Regions from separate parts of the Kitasatospora sp. NPDC059599 genome, predicted to be linked through region 1. Evidence: riboswitches for the same ligand, from Rfam matches in the RefSeq annotation. Region 1 holds a riboswitch; the other holds the start of a gene.
The links. A riboswitch is a leader RNA that binds a small molecule or an ion and turns the genes downstream of it on or off. The one in region 1 is predicted to bind cobalamin.
Positions count from the first base shown of each region.

Region 2: another riboswitch for cobalamin. It lies ahead of ACFV04_RS31815 (CoA-acylating methylmalonate-semialdehyde dehydrogenase); the one in region 1 lies ahead of ACFV04_RS33040 (FecCD family ABC transporter permease).

Region 1 covers NZ_JBHWCL010000128.1:7,550-15,620, forward strand. The annotation lists gene ACFV04_RS33015 (anti-sigma regulatory factor) at 1-30, opposite strand, end outside; gene ACFV04_RS33020 (GNAT family N-acetyltransferase) at 224-697, opposite strand; gene ACFV04_RS33025 (nuclear transport factor 2 family protein) at 708-1,091, opposite strand; gene ACFV04_RS33030 (ABC transporter substrate-binding protein) at 1,180-2,172, opposite strand; gene ACFV04_RS33035 (ABC transporter ATP-binding protein) at 2,191-3,111, opposite strand; gene ACFV04_RS33040 (FecCD family ABC transporter permease) at 3,108-4,187, opposite strand; cobalamin riboswitch at 4,280-4,428, opposite strand; gene sodN (superoxide dismutase, Ni) at 4,516-4,911, opposite strand; gene sodX (nickel-type superoxide dismutase maturation protease) at 5,170-5,532, shown strand; gene ACFV04_RS33055 (CGNR zinc finger domain-containing protein) at 5,681-6,268, opposite strand; gene ACFV04_RS33060 (amino acid ABC transporter ATP-binding protein) at 6,396-7,148, opposite strand; gene ACFV04_RS33065 (amino acid ABC transporter permease) at 7,193-8,071, opposite strand, start outside.
Region 2 covers NZ_JBHWCL010000119.1:2,906-7,579, reverse strand. The annotation lists gene ACFV04_RS31820 (OmpL47-type beta-barrel domain-containing protein) at 1-1,737, opposite strand, end outside; cobalamin riboswitch at 2,135-2,327, shown strand; gene ACFV04_RS31815 (CoA-acylating methylmalonate-semialdehyde dehydrogenase) at 2,551-4,050, shown strand; gene ACFV04_RS31810 (acyl-CoA dehydrogenase family protein) at 4,047-4,674, shown strand, end outside.

The DNA.
Region 1 (8,071 bases):
AACACCGAGATCGCTGTCGATCTGGGACACCCTTGCCTCCTGGGTGACGCGCCTTGCTTGCTTGGTACCCCGCTTGTTACCCCTGCTTGCCGCCCCTCAAAGGGGGCACCGGGATTGCGGATCCGCCATCGCTCTGCCCTACCGCATCCCGGTTCGGGAGTTACTGATGGTAAGGCATTGCGACGCAGGGTGGCAGACCCTTTCCCGGACTCCTCCGGTCCGCTCAGCGGCTGCCGGCGGCGGCGAGGGCCTCGTCGGTGAGCCGGTACACGGTCCACTCGTCCATCGGCACCGCGCCGATCGACTTGTAGAAGTCGATCGAGGGCTGGTTCCAGTCCAGCACCGACCACTCCACCCGGGAGTAGCCGCGCTCCACGGCGATCCGGGCGAGCTCCAGCAGCAGCGCCTTGCCGTGGCCGCCGCCGCGGGCCTCCGGTCGGACGTACAGGTCCTCCAGGTAGATCCCGTGGGTGCCGCGCCAGGTCGAGAAGTTGCGGAACCAGAGCGCGAAACCGACCGGCCGGCCGGCCGCATCCTCGGCGATCAGGCCGAACACCGCGGGCTCGGCGCCGAACAGCGCCCCGTGCAGCTGCTCCTCGGTGGCCACCGCCTCGTGCGGGGCCTTCTCGTACTCCGCGAGTTCACGGATCATGGCGTGGATGACGGGAACGTCGGTGGCGACGGCGGTGCGGATCATGTCTGCGAGCCTACTGCTCGGGCCCCGTCTCGTCCCAGGCCTGGATGGAGGTCTGGTCGACGATCCGCCCGTCCCGCAGGTCGGCCATCGAGGCCATCAGGACCCGGACGCCGTCGGGGTAGCGGCAGGACTCCAGGAAGGCGACGTGGTCGTCCTGGACGACCACCTGCTCCAGCTTGTGGGTCATCTCGCGGCCGTAGATGTCGCCCAGCATGGCGCCGATCTCCTCCCGCCCGTGCATCACCAGGGGGTGGCTGGGCTGGGTCTTGCGGTCGACCATGCGCAGTTCGGCGTCCTCCGCGTAGAGCGCCAGGAGGGCCTCGGCGTCGCAGCGCTCGATGCCCTCGCGCAGCGCGCGGGTGTCGAAGGCGGCGGGGGCCGCCATGGTGGTCATGATCTCGCTCCTCCGGTCGGGGTCCGTCGGCTCGTACTCCGAGCGTACGCCCGGCGCCGCCGGCCGGAGGAGCGGTCGGTCCCGACCGTCAGCGGGCCGGCACGGTGCGCAGGTAGTCGGCGAGGGCCTCGATCGCGGCCGGGTTGCGCGGGCTCTCCACCAGGTCGACGTAGTCCAGGACGAAGATCCGGTCGTTCCTGATCGCGGAGACGCCGGCCAGCGGCGGGAAGGACTTGAGGAACCTCCGCTTCTCCTCGGCGTCCGGGGTCGCGTAGTCGTTGATCACGATCACCTCGGGGTCGCGCTGCACCACGCTCTCCCAGCCGGCGGTGACCCAGGTGTCGGCGAGGTCGCCCATGATGTTGGTCCCGCCGGCGTTCGCGATGATCCGGTGCGCGGCGGCGAACTTCCCGGCGGTGTACGGCTTGTCCTGCCCGCTGTCGTACAGGAAGACGGACGGGCGGCGCTCGGGCTGCGGGACGGCGGCGATCCGGGCCCTGGAGTCGGCGATCAGCCGGTCGGCGCGGTCCTTGACGTCGAAGATCTCGCCGAGGTTGGCCAGGTCGGTGTAGAGCGCGTCCAGCGGGTCCATCACGCCGCGCTCGCCGCCCCTGCCGCTGCGGCAGGACTCGCTGAGCACGTACGAGTCGACGCCGAGGGCCTTGAACGCCTGCGGGGTGACGCCGCTGCCCTCGTCGAAGCCGTAGTGCCAGCCGGCCAGGACCAGGTCGGCCCGTGCGTCCAGGGCGATCTCCTTGGTGAGCGTCTTCTTGGAGAGCCACGCGGTCTGCTGGTAGCCGTCCTTCCAGGGCACCCGGTCGACCTTGCCCTTGTCGTCGGGCATGACGTAGCCGGCCATCCGGTCGGCGAGGCCGAGGGAGAGCATCAGCTCGGTGATGTTGACGTCGTTGGTGACCGCCCGGGCCGGCTTCTGCGCGAAGGTCAGCTTGTCGCCGCAGTTCTCGACGGTCACCGGGTAGTGGGCGGAGCCGGTGGCGGCCTCCTTCGGGGCGATCTGCGCGCCGCAGGCGGTGAGCCCGAGGGCGAGCAGGGCGGTGGTGGCAACGGCCTTGGTGCGCACGGTGGTTCCTTCGGTGGTTCAGGCTCCGGGGGAGCGGTCGGAGCGGTCGGAGCGGTCGGGGCGGTCGAGGCGGTCGAACAGCAGCTGGACGGCGCCGGTCTCCGGATGCCGGACCGGGGTCGCCCGGACGCCGAACACCCCGGCCAGCAGGGTGGGCGTGAGCACCTCGACGGGCGGCCCGGAGGCGACGATCCGGCCGGCCCGCAGCACGTACAGCAGGTCGCAGTGGCCCGCCGCCAGGTTGAGGTCGTGCAGCGCGGTGAGCACCGTCGGTCCGGCCTCGCGGGCCAGCGCCAGGACCTCCAACTGGTGGGCGATGTCCAGGTGGTTGGTGGGCTCGTCGAGCACCAGCAGGCGCGGCTCCTGGACCAGCGCGCGGGCGAACAGCACCCGCTGCTTCTCGCCCCCGGACAGGCTCAGGAAGCCCCGTCCGGCGAGGTGGTCCGCCCGGACCCTGCGCAGGGCCCCGGCGCAGCGCTCCCGGTCCGCGTCGGTCGGGGCGCCGAACCCGCGCCGGTGCGGCAGCCGGCCCATGGCGACCACCTCGGCGACGGTGAAGTCGAACTCGGCGGAGTGCTCCTGGGTCAGCGCGGCCACCCGTCGGGCGGTCGCGCGCGCGGAGAGCGCGTACAGGTCGTCGCCGTCCAGCCGGACGGCGCCGCCGGCCGGCTTCAGCACCCGGTAGACGCAGCGCAGCAGGGTCGACTTGCCGCTGCCGTTCGGGCCGACGAGGCCGACCACCTGCCCGGCGGCCGCCGCCAGGCTCACCTCGTGGACCAGCCGGGTGCCGGCCAGTTCCACCGAGACGGCTTCGACGGCGAGGTCCTGGGCCCGCGCCCGGCCGGCGGTCTCCGTCCGGCCGGCGGTCCCGGTCGGGTCGGCGGGGCCGGCGGGATGGGCGGGATCGGGCATCCGGGGCACCCCGTTCGAGTCGGTCACCGTCGGCCTCCGAAGGCGTGGCCGCGCCGGCGCATCATCAGCAGGAAGGCGGGCACGCCGAGCACGGCGGTGAACACCCCCACGGGCAGTTCGGCGGGCGCCAGCAGGGTGCGGGAGGCGATGTCCACCCAGACCAGCAGCAGCGCGCCGGCGAGCGGTGCGACCAGCAGCACCCGGCGGTGCGCGGCGCCGACCAGCATCCGTGCCAGGTGCGGCACCAGCAGTCCGACGAAGCCGATCGCCCCGCTGACCGCGACCACCGTGCCGGTGACGGCGGCGGTCACCACGAACAGCTCGCGCCGCAGCCGGTCCGGGTCCACGCCGAGCGAGGCGGAGGTCTCGTCCCCCATGGCGAGCCCGTCGAGCCGGCCGGCGGCGCAGCCGAGGTAGGTCAGCCCGGCCAGCACGGTGCAGCCGGCGATCGGCACCGAGCCCCAGGTGGCGCCGCCGAGGCTGCCGAGCAGCCACATCATGGCGTCCCGGGCGGCTTCGCCGCGGTCCGCGGCGAAGACCATCAGGGTGGTGGCGGCGGAGAAGCCGTAGGAGAGCGCCGTGCCGGTGAGCACCAGTCGCAGCGGGGTGAGCCCGTACGCGGTGCGGGCGGCGAGGTAGACCAGCGCCATCGCGACCAGCGCGGAGCCGAAGGCGGAGGCGGAGACCGCCCACGCCCCGAGCGAGGCGAAGGCGCCGAACAGCAGGACGGCGTTGGCGCCGACGGCCGCGCCGGAGGAGATGCCGAGGACGAACGGGTCGGCGAGCGCGTTGCGCACCAGCGCCTGGACGGCGACGCCGGTCGCGGCGAGTCCGGCGCCGACCACGGCGGCCAGCACGGTGCGGGGCAGCCGGATCTCCCAGACGATCGCGTACGCGGCCGCCTCGTCGGCGTCCAGCCGACCGCCCGTCAGACCGGCGGTCAGCAGCCGCAGCACGCGGGGCAGTGCGATGCCGGAGGACCCGAACGCCACCCCGCAGACCAGTGAGAGCAGCAGCGCGGCGGCGAGGCCGACGGCGAGTGGGACGGCGGGTATTCGGCGGACGGGCGGGCCGACCGCACGGGTCGTGGGTGCGCGGTTCACGGGTGCGCCTTGCCTCGGGCCGCGGGTGTGCCGGGGCGGGCGCGGGCCGCGGGCGTGCCGGGGCGCCGTTCCCCTCGCAGTCCGCGGCGAGTTGTCGGGAGGTCAGCGACCGGGGGCGATCGGGCTGGCGCGGCCGCACCGCTGGTGCGGGCCGTGCTCACCGTTGCGGGTCAGCGCCGGATTCACACCGGACTTCCCCCTCGGACGCCCTGGCAGCATAACAGTCACTCAGGGCAGGCAACCCTTACCGGGTCGGTCCGGGCGTGGACGCACGACCGCCCCCGTCCGGCGGTGCGGACGGGGGCGGTCGGGTGGCGACGCGTCAGGCTCAGGCCTGCTTGGTCTCCCAGAAGATCTTGTCGACCTCGGCGATCAGGTCCAGCAGGGCCTGGCCGGTGGCCGGGTCGGTGGACGCCTTGGCGGCCGAGGCGGCCTTCAGGGTGTCGTTGATCAGCTGGTGCAGCTGCGGGTACTTCTCGAAGTGCGGGGCCTTGAAGTAGTCGCTCCACAGCACCGAGATGTGGTGCTTGACGGCCTCGGCGCGCTGCTCCTTGATGATGACGGCGCGGGCCCGGAAGTGCGGGTCCTCGTTGGCCTGGTACTTCTCCTGGGTGGCCTTGACGGACTCGGCCTCGATCCGGGCCTGCGCCGGGTCGTACACGCCACAGGGCAGGTCACAGTGGGCGTGAGCGGTGGCACGCGGTGCAAACAGACGAGAGAACATGGGAGTCCTTCCTTAGATCGTCTTCCCGCGCCCGAGATTACCCTTCCGCCCTCGTGGTTTCGCGATCGGGCGGTGGGCCTAGGGCAAAAGGCGGACCCGGAACCGGGGTATTCCGGACATCGAACAGGTGACGCTCCGTACGGCAGACTGGGGGCCGGCGGCGCGGGAGGAGGAGTCGTGGCACGGAGCACGGAACCGGGGGGACGGGACCGGGGCGGCGCGCTGCCGTTGGGGCTGGTCGACGTGGCGGGCCGGTCGATGGTCCCGACCCTGCACGAGGGCGACCGCCTGCTGGTCCGCTACGGCGCGCCGATCCGGCCGGGGGCCGTGGTGCTCTTCCGGCACCCCTTCCAGCAGGACCTGCTGGTGGTGAAGCGGGCCGCCGAGCGCCGGTCCGGGGGCTGGTGGCTGCTGTCGGACAACCGCCCGGTGGACAGCGACAGCCGCAGCTACGGCGCGGTCCCGGACGACCTGGTGCTCGGCCGGGTGCTGCTGCGGCTGCGCCCGAGCCCGGCCTGGCTGGCGCCGGGCCGCCGGCTGGAGCGGCTGCTGCTCTCCCCGCGGCTGGCCCGGGTGCCGGGCCTGGCCCGGCGCCTCGGCGTCTGGGTGGAGGAGGTCTGATCCCGGGCGGCCGCCCGCCCGGTTGCGCCCCGTCGCCCGGTTGCGCCCCGTCGCCCGGTTACGCCCCGCCGCCCGGTTGCGCCCCGTCGCCCGGTTGCGCCCCGCCGCCCGGTTGCGCCCCGCCGCCCGGTTGCGCCCCGTCGCCCGGTTACGCCCCGCCGCCCAGTGCGGCCTCCGCCTCCTGGCGCTTGCGGGCCCGGTAGGCGGCCACGTTGGCCCGGGTCGCGCAGCGGTCCGAGCAGTAGCGCCGGGAGCGGTTGGTCGAGGTGTCCAGGTAGGCGTTGCGGCAGGGCGCGGCCTGGCAGATGCCCAGCCGGTCGGCGCCCAACTCGGTGAGGTGGACGGCCAGGCCCATGCAGGCGACCGCGCTGAAGTGCGCGGTGGCGGTCGGCGAGTTGTCGGCCAGGTGCAGGTGCCAGCGCGGCCGTCCGGCGTCGTCCAGGTGGTCGTGCCCGGAGATCAGCGGGCTGACGGGGTACTCCATCAGCAGGCTGTTCAGCAGGTCGACCCCCCGGGTCTCGTCCCCTTCGGCGGCGGCTTCGAAGACCCCGCGCAGCCGGGTCCGCACCGCCCGCAGCCGGGGCAGGTCGGACTCGTCGGCGAGCGCGGCGGCCCGCGACGAGTCGGAGAACAGGGCGCGCACCGCGTCCACGGAGGTCAGCGTGTCGGTGCCGCGCTCGGGCTCCTCGGTGTTCACCAGTCGAACGGCGAGATCGGCGTACGAGGCGAGCTCCACGGCGGTCCTTCCAGAAAATCGGTAACGGGCTGACTGCTTCCAGCCTATTACCCGTGCGGTGCCCCAACGACTCGGGCGAGCATCGGCGCCCGGCAGGAGCTGCCAGCCGGGCGCCGACGGTGACGGTTCAGAGCACCTTGGACAGGAAGGCCTTGGTGCGTTCGTGCTGCGGGTCGGTGAGGACGTCACGGGGGTTGCCGGACTCGACCACCACGCCGCCGTCCATGAACACCAGCGCGTCGCCGACCTCGCGGGCGAAGCCCATCTCGTGGGTGACGACGATCATCGTCATCCCCTCCTCGGCCAGCCCGCGCATGACGTCCAGCACCTCGCCGACGAGCTCCGGGTCGAGCGCCGAGGTGGGCTCGTCGAAGAGCATCAGCTTGGGCTTCATGGCCAGCGCGCGGGCGATCGCCACGCGCTGCTGCTGGCCGCCGGAGAGCTGGGAGGGGTAGCTCTTCGCCTTGTCGGCGAGCCCGACCCGCTCCAGCAGGGCCATGCCGCGCTCGCGCGCGTCGGCCTTGGACTCGCCCTTCACCTGGATCGGAGCCTCGGTGATGTTCTCTATGGCGGTCATGTGCGGGAACAGGTTGAAGCGCTGGAAGACCATGCCGATGTCACGCCGCTTGAGCGCGACCTCGCGGTCCCGGAGCTCGTAGAGCTTGTCGCCCTTGCGCCGGTAGCCGACCAGCTCGCCGTCCACGGAGAGCAGCCCGCCGTTGATCTTCTCCAGGTGGTTGATGCACCGCAGGAAGGTCGACTTGCCGGAGCCGGACGGGCCGATCAGGCAGAACACCTCGCGCGGCTTGACCTCCAGGTCGATGCCCTTGAGCACCTCGACCAGGCCGAACGACTTGCGCACGCCCTCGGCCTTGACCATCGGCTCGCCCGGGACGGTGTCCCCAGGGGTTTTGGTCAGATCGGTCACAGGTGACCACCTCCCTCGAGCCCCGGAACGACGTCGTGCTCCGCCTTCGGGGTCGGCTTGCCGCGGAAGAGGCCGCGCAACCGCTGCATCGGGGTCGGCGGCAGCGTCCTGCTGGTACCCCGAGCGTAGTACCGCTCGACGTAGTACTGCCCGATGGTCAGCACGGAGGTCAGGAACAGGTACCAGAGGCTGACGGTGACCAGCAGCGGGATGGTCTGGAAGGTGCGCGAGTAGATGTTCTGCCCGGCCCGGAACAGCTCCTCCAGCGCGATGACGCTGACCAGCGAGGTGGTCTTGAGCATCGAGATGGTCTCGTTGCCGGTCGGCGGGATGATCACCCGCATGGCCTGCGGGAGGATGATCCGGCGCATGGTCGCGAAGCGGCTCATGCCGAGCGCGTGCGCCGCCTCGGTCTGCCCCTCGTCCACCGACTGGATGCCGCCGCGGACGATCTCCGCCATGTACGCGGCCTCGTTGAGGCCGAGGCCGAGCAGCGCCGCGGTGAAGACCGGGATGAGCGTGTTGGTCGACTCGGACCAGAACGCCGGGCCGAACGGGATGCCGATCGACAGCTTGGGCCACAGCGCGCCCATGAAGTTCCAGAAGACCAGCTGGACCAGCACGGGGGTGCCGCGGAAGACCCAGATGTAGAACCACGCGGTGCCGGACAGCAGGGGGTTCGGGGACAGTCGCATCACCGCGAGGATGATGCCGCCGGCCACGCCCATGAGCATGGACAGCGCGGTGAGCTCCAGGGTCACACCGAGGCCGTGCAGGATGCTGGAATCGAAGAGGTAGGTGTTGACGACGTCCCACTGGAAGGCGGGATTGAAGATCAGGGCGTGGAGCAGCATCGCCGCGAGGACCGCGACGAC
Region 2 (4,674 bases), on a different contig from region 1:
GTACGACAGGACGTGGCTGCCCGGGGTGTTGAGGAGGATCGGGCCCGCATAACCCGTCCAGCCGTTCCCGTCGATGTCGTACTCGGTCCTGGCCGTGCCGCTGATGTCGTCGGTCGCGCCGAGGGTGACGGTGACGTCGGTGTTGTTCCACCCGGCGTCGTTCGGGGGCGGATCGGCGGTGGCGGTGGTGACCGGGGCAGTGGTGTCCGGCGGTTGCATCAGCCGGGCCACGTTGTCGTCGAATTCGCGGACCGCCTCCGGCTCCGGGAGCGGCGGCATGCCGGGATGGCCGATCGCTCCGCCGGTCAGCTTCAGATGCGCCCAGTCGTCGTATCCGGCGAGCGAGGTCATCGCGCCGTCGCCGTCGATGTCGGCGGGGACGGGCACCTGGTCGACGTTGCCGTCGCAGTTCCAGTCGACCCAGTTGAGGCTGGTCGAGGTGGTGACGTACTTCTTGACCGCTGCGCAGTAACGACGGATGCCGTAGGGCACGGTTCCGGTGGGAGGAACGGTGTTCTCGTCCAGCCGGTTCTCGTCGAGGCCGGTCGCCACCCGCGAGTAGTCGATGTACGTGGTGGGCCCGCTCGTCATCCCCGACCCGTACGAGTAGTTCATCACGCTGAAGTACTGCGGTTTGAAGTTGACGGCGTCCCCTCCGCCGTGATCCAGGCTCAGATTGTGGCCGAGTTCGTGCATGAGGATGCCGGCTTGATCGTCCTCGGTGCCGACGTGGTGCGGCTGGTTGCCGAGTGCGAGGACGAAATCGCTGGCGCCGCGGGGAGCGTAACCGTTCCAACTGCTGCCGGGGGCGAGCAGGTGAGCGGAGAGCGCGTAGTGGAACACCGGCGAACGGCCGGCACTGACGAAGCCACCGGAGGCCGTCTTGATCTTGTAGAAGTCGTCCCACACGTAGTTGCACGCGTCATTGTCCGGGTCCGGGTTGCTCGGATTCGGGCAATCGCCTTTGAACGTGCCGAGGTTGTCGACCTCGGCGACCTGCCGTGCCCGGCTCAGGGCTCCCCAGGTCCGGCCGGTGGAGAAGTCGAGGATGCTGTCCGGGCCGGCGTCGACGTGCAGGTTGATGCCCGGTCCGGGGGCTCCTCGACGCTGGTAGGGCGCGTTGGCGAAGGCGTCGACCACCCTCTTGATCGCCTGGGCGGACAGCTGGTGGCTGTGGACGTTGCCGGGAGTGTCGTCCGCCATCCAGTCGAGGTGGACGAAGATGTCGGGCCGGTTCACGTCGGCGCCCATGCCTGGCAGGTCGATGTGCTTCATCGGGCTGCCGTCCCCCGGATCGATGTCGACGCCGTGGAGCTTCCAGTCGTCGGGGATGCCGTCGCACATCCGTGAGTTGCAGTCGAAGGCGTAGTTGACGGTGGTGTGGTCGCCGTCCCCGCCGTCGCGGGAGAGCGCGTAGCCGTTCGGGACCGTCTCGTCGTAGCTCTGCCCGCCGACGGCTGCGTTGTCCCAGTGCAGGCGCAGGTTGGGGCCCTTGTCGTTGTCGATCCGGTAGAAGGCCGAGCCCTCGGTGCCCGTTCCGGCCCCGCAGGACACCGACTTCCAGAGCGCCACCTTGCCCGGCTCGATCCGGGCCGGTGGCTCGGTCTCCCAGCACCCGTGCTGGAGGTAGTGGTCGGTCAGGATCAGCGGGAGGTCGCTGTTGTTGGTCAGGACCACCGAGGTGCTGCGGAAGTCCGCCGTGACAAGGGCGGAGGCCGGCGCCGGGTGGAAGCCCATGCCCGTTCCCGTCAGTACCAGGCCGAGGACGGCCAGGGTTCGGCCTGCTCGCGCTCGCCAGGAGCGTGGGCGCCTGCCGCGATCGAACCTCATGAGTCTCATGTCTCCGTGTTTCTGTCGCCGTGTCCGCTCCGCCCCACGCGCTCACCTTCCGGCGGACACCGGCCCCGGGCACCCGGACGGGGACCGAACGGGGGCGGAAGACAAGCCTTCGGTCCGGATCGGTTCACGCGGTCGGGCGATCGGGGAGCCACTGCCGTCGGCGTTTCGAGACGGTTCGGTCCGGCCGGGTGACGGCGGAGGTGGCGTCTCCCGCGCGGCTGGGCGCGGGCGGCCGGGCGGCCGGGCGGCCGGGCAGGTGGGCGGGCGCGGCGCGCGGCCGGGGCTCTGGACTTACTAGGACGTCCAACTATATGGTCGAGGGCAGGTCCGCGGTGTCAGGGAAGCCGGTGTGAGTCCGGCACGGTCCCGCCACTGTGACCGGGGAGTTCGTCCTCGCAGGTAGACGGCCACTGGCAGCCAGCCGGGAAGGCCCGGGGGCGGGCGTGGATCCGGGAGTCAGGATACCGGCCGCGGGTGGTTCGTGTTTTCCACGAGGATGGAGACGACACGCATGACTCGGGCTGCTGATCCGTACGGGTGCCGACGAGGCTCCCGTGCCGCTGCCGTGCTGCCGACCGTCAGGGCGCCCCGCTTCTGACGGTCCGTCAACTGCCGTACACCGTGCCGGCGCACAACCGTGCGCGCGGTCGCCGGTGTCGGCGGTGCCCCCTCCATTCCTCCTCTCCCCACCCATGTCGAGAGAAGGAACCGATGGTCCGTGAACTGACGCACTTCGTCGCCGGCAAGCGCACACCCGGCTCGTCCGGGCGGTACGGCGACGTGTACGACCCCAACACCGGCCGGGTGCAGGCCCGGGTGCCGTTGGCCGACCGCGCCGAGGTCGAGGCGGTGATCGCCGACGCCGCGCAGGCCCAGCCCGCGTGGGCGGCCTGGAACCCGCAGCGGCGGGCGCGGGTGCTGCTGCGCTTCCTGCAGCTCGTCGAGCGGGAGAAGGAGGAGCTGGCCCGGCTGCTCTCCGCCGAGCACGGCAAGACGGTGGCCGACGCCCACGGTGACCTCCAACGCGGTCTGGAGGTGGTGGAGTTCGCCGCCGGGATCCCGCACCTGCTGAAGGGCGAGTTCAGCGACAACGCCGGCACCGGCATCGACGTGTACTCGATGCGCCAGCCGCTCGGCGTGGTCGCCGGCATCACGCCGTTCAACTTCCCGGCGATGATCCCGCTGTGGAAGGCGGCGCCCGCGCTGGCCTGCGGCAACGCCTTCGTCCTCAAGCCCTCCGAGCGGGACCCGTCGGTGCCGCTGCGCCTCGCCGAACTGTTCCTGGAGGCCGGGCTGCCGCCGGGCGTGCTCAACGTGGTCAACGGTGGCAAGGAGGCCGTGGACACCCTGCTGGAGGATCCACGGGTGCAGGCCGTCGGCTTCGTCGGTTCCACGCCGATCGCCCAGTACGTGTACGCGACGGCCGCCGCGCACGGCAAACGGGCGCAGTGCTTCGGCGGCGCCAAGAACCACATGATCGTGATGCCGGACGCCGACCTCGACCAGGCCGCCGACGCGCTGGTCGGCGCCGGGTACGGCTCGGCCGGCGAGCGCTGCATGGCGATCTCGGTGGCCGTCCCGGTGGGGGAGGAGACCGCGGACGCCCTGGTGGCGAAGCTGGTCGAGCGGATCGCCGCGCTCAGGGTCGGCCGCTCGGACGACCCGGCGGCGGACTTCGGCCCGCTGGTCGGCGCCGACGCGCTGGAGCGGGTCCGTGGCTACCTGGACCTCGGGGTCGGGGAGGGCGCCGAACTCGTCGTGGACGGACGGGACTTCCGCCTGGAGGGCCACGAGGACGGCTACTTCCTCGGTGCCTCGCTGTTCGACCGGGTGACGCCGGACATGCGGATCTACCGGGAGGAGATCTTCGGCCCGGTGCTGACCGTGGTGCGTGCCGCGGACTACGAGGAGGCGCTGCGGCTGCCCAGCGAGCACGAGTACGGCAACGGCGTGGCCATCTACACCCGGGACGGCGACACCGCCCGGGACTTCGCCCGCCGGGTGAACACCGGCATGGTCGGGGTCAACGTGCCGATCCCGGTGCCGATCGCGTACCACACCTTCGGCGGCTGGAAGCGCTCCGGCTTCGGCGACCTCAACCAGCACGGCCCGGACGCGATCCGCTTCTACACCCGCACCCGCACCGTCACCTCGCGCTGGCCCTCCGGGGTCAAGGAGGGCGCGAGTTTCACGATGCCGACGATGGGATGAGCGCGATGAACGACCTCACCGAGGACCAGCGCGCCGTCGCCGAGACCACCCGGGCCTTCGCCCGGGAGCACCTGGCGCCGAACGCGGTCGAGTGGGACCAGGCCAAGCACTTCCCGCTGGACGTGCTGCGCAAGGCCGCCGACCTGGGCCTGGCCGGCGTGTACGTCCGGGAGGAGTCCGGCGGCTCCGGACTCACCCGCGCCGACGGCGTGCTCGTGTTCGAGGCGCTGGCGACCGGCTGCCCGTCGATCGCCGCCTACCTGTCGATCCACAACATGGTCGCCTGGATGGTCGACCGCTACGGCGACGACGTCCAGCGCGGCCGGTGGCTGACGGGTCTCTGCTCGATGGGGACCCCAGCCAGCTACTGCCTGACCGAACCCGGTGCCGGCTCCGACGCGGCCGCGATCACCACCCGGGCCGTGCGCGACGGCGACCACTGGGTGCTGGACGGCGTCAAGCAGTTCATCTCCGGGGCCGGGGTCGCCGAGGTCTACCTGGTGATGGCCCGTACCGGAGGGCCGGGGCCCGGCGGGGTGTCCGCGTTCGTCGTCGAACGGGACGACCCCGGGGTCTCCTTCGGGCCGAACGAGCGGAAGATGGGCTGGAACGCCCAGCCGACCC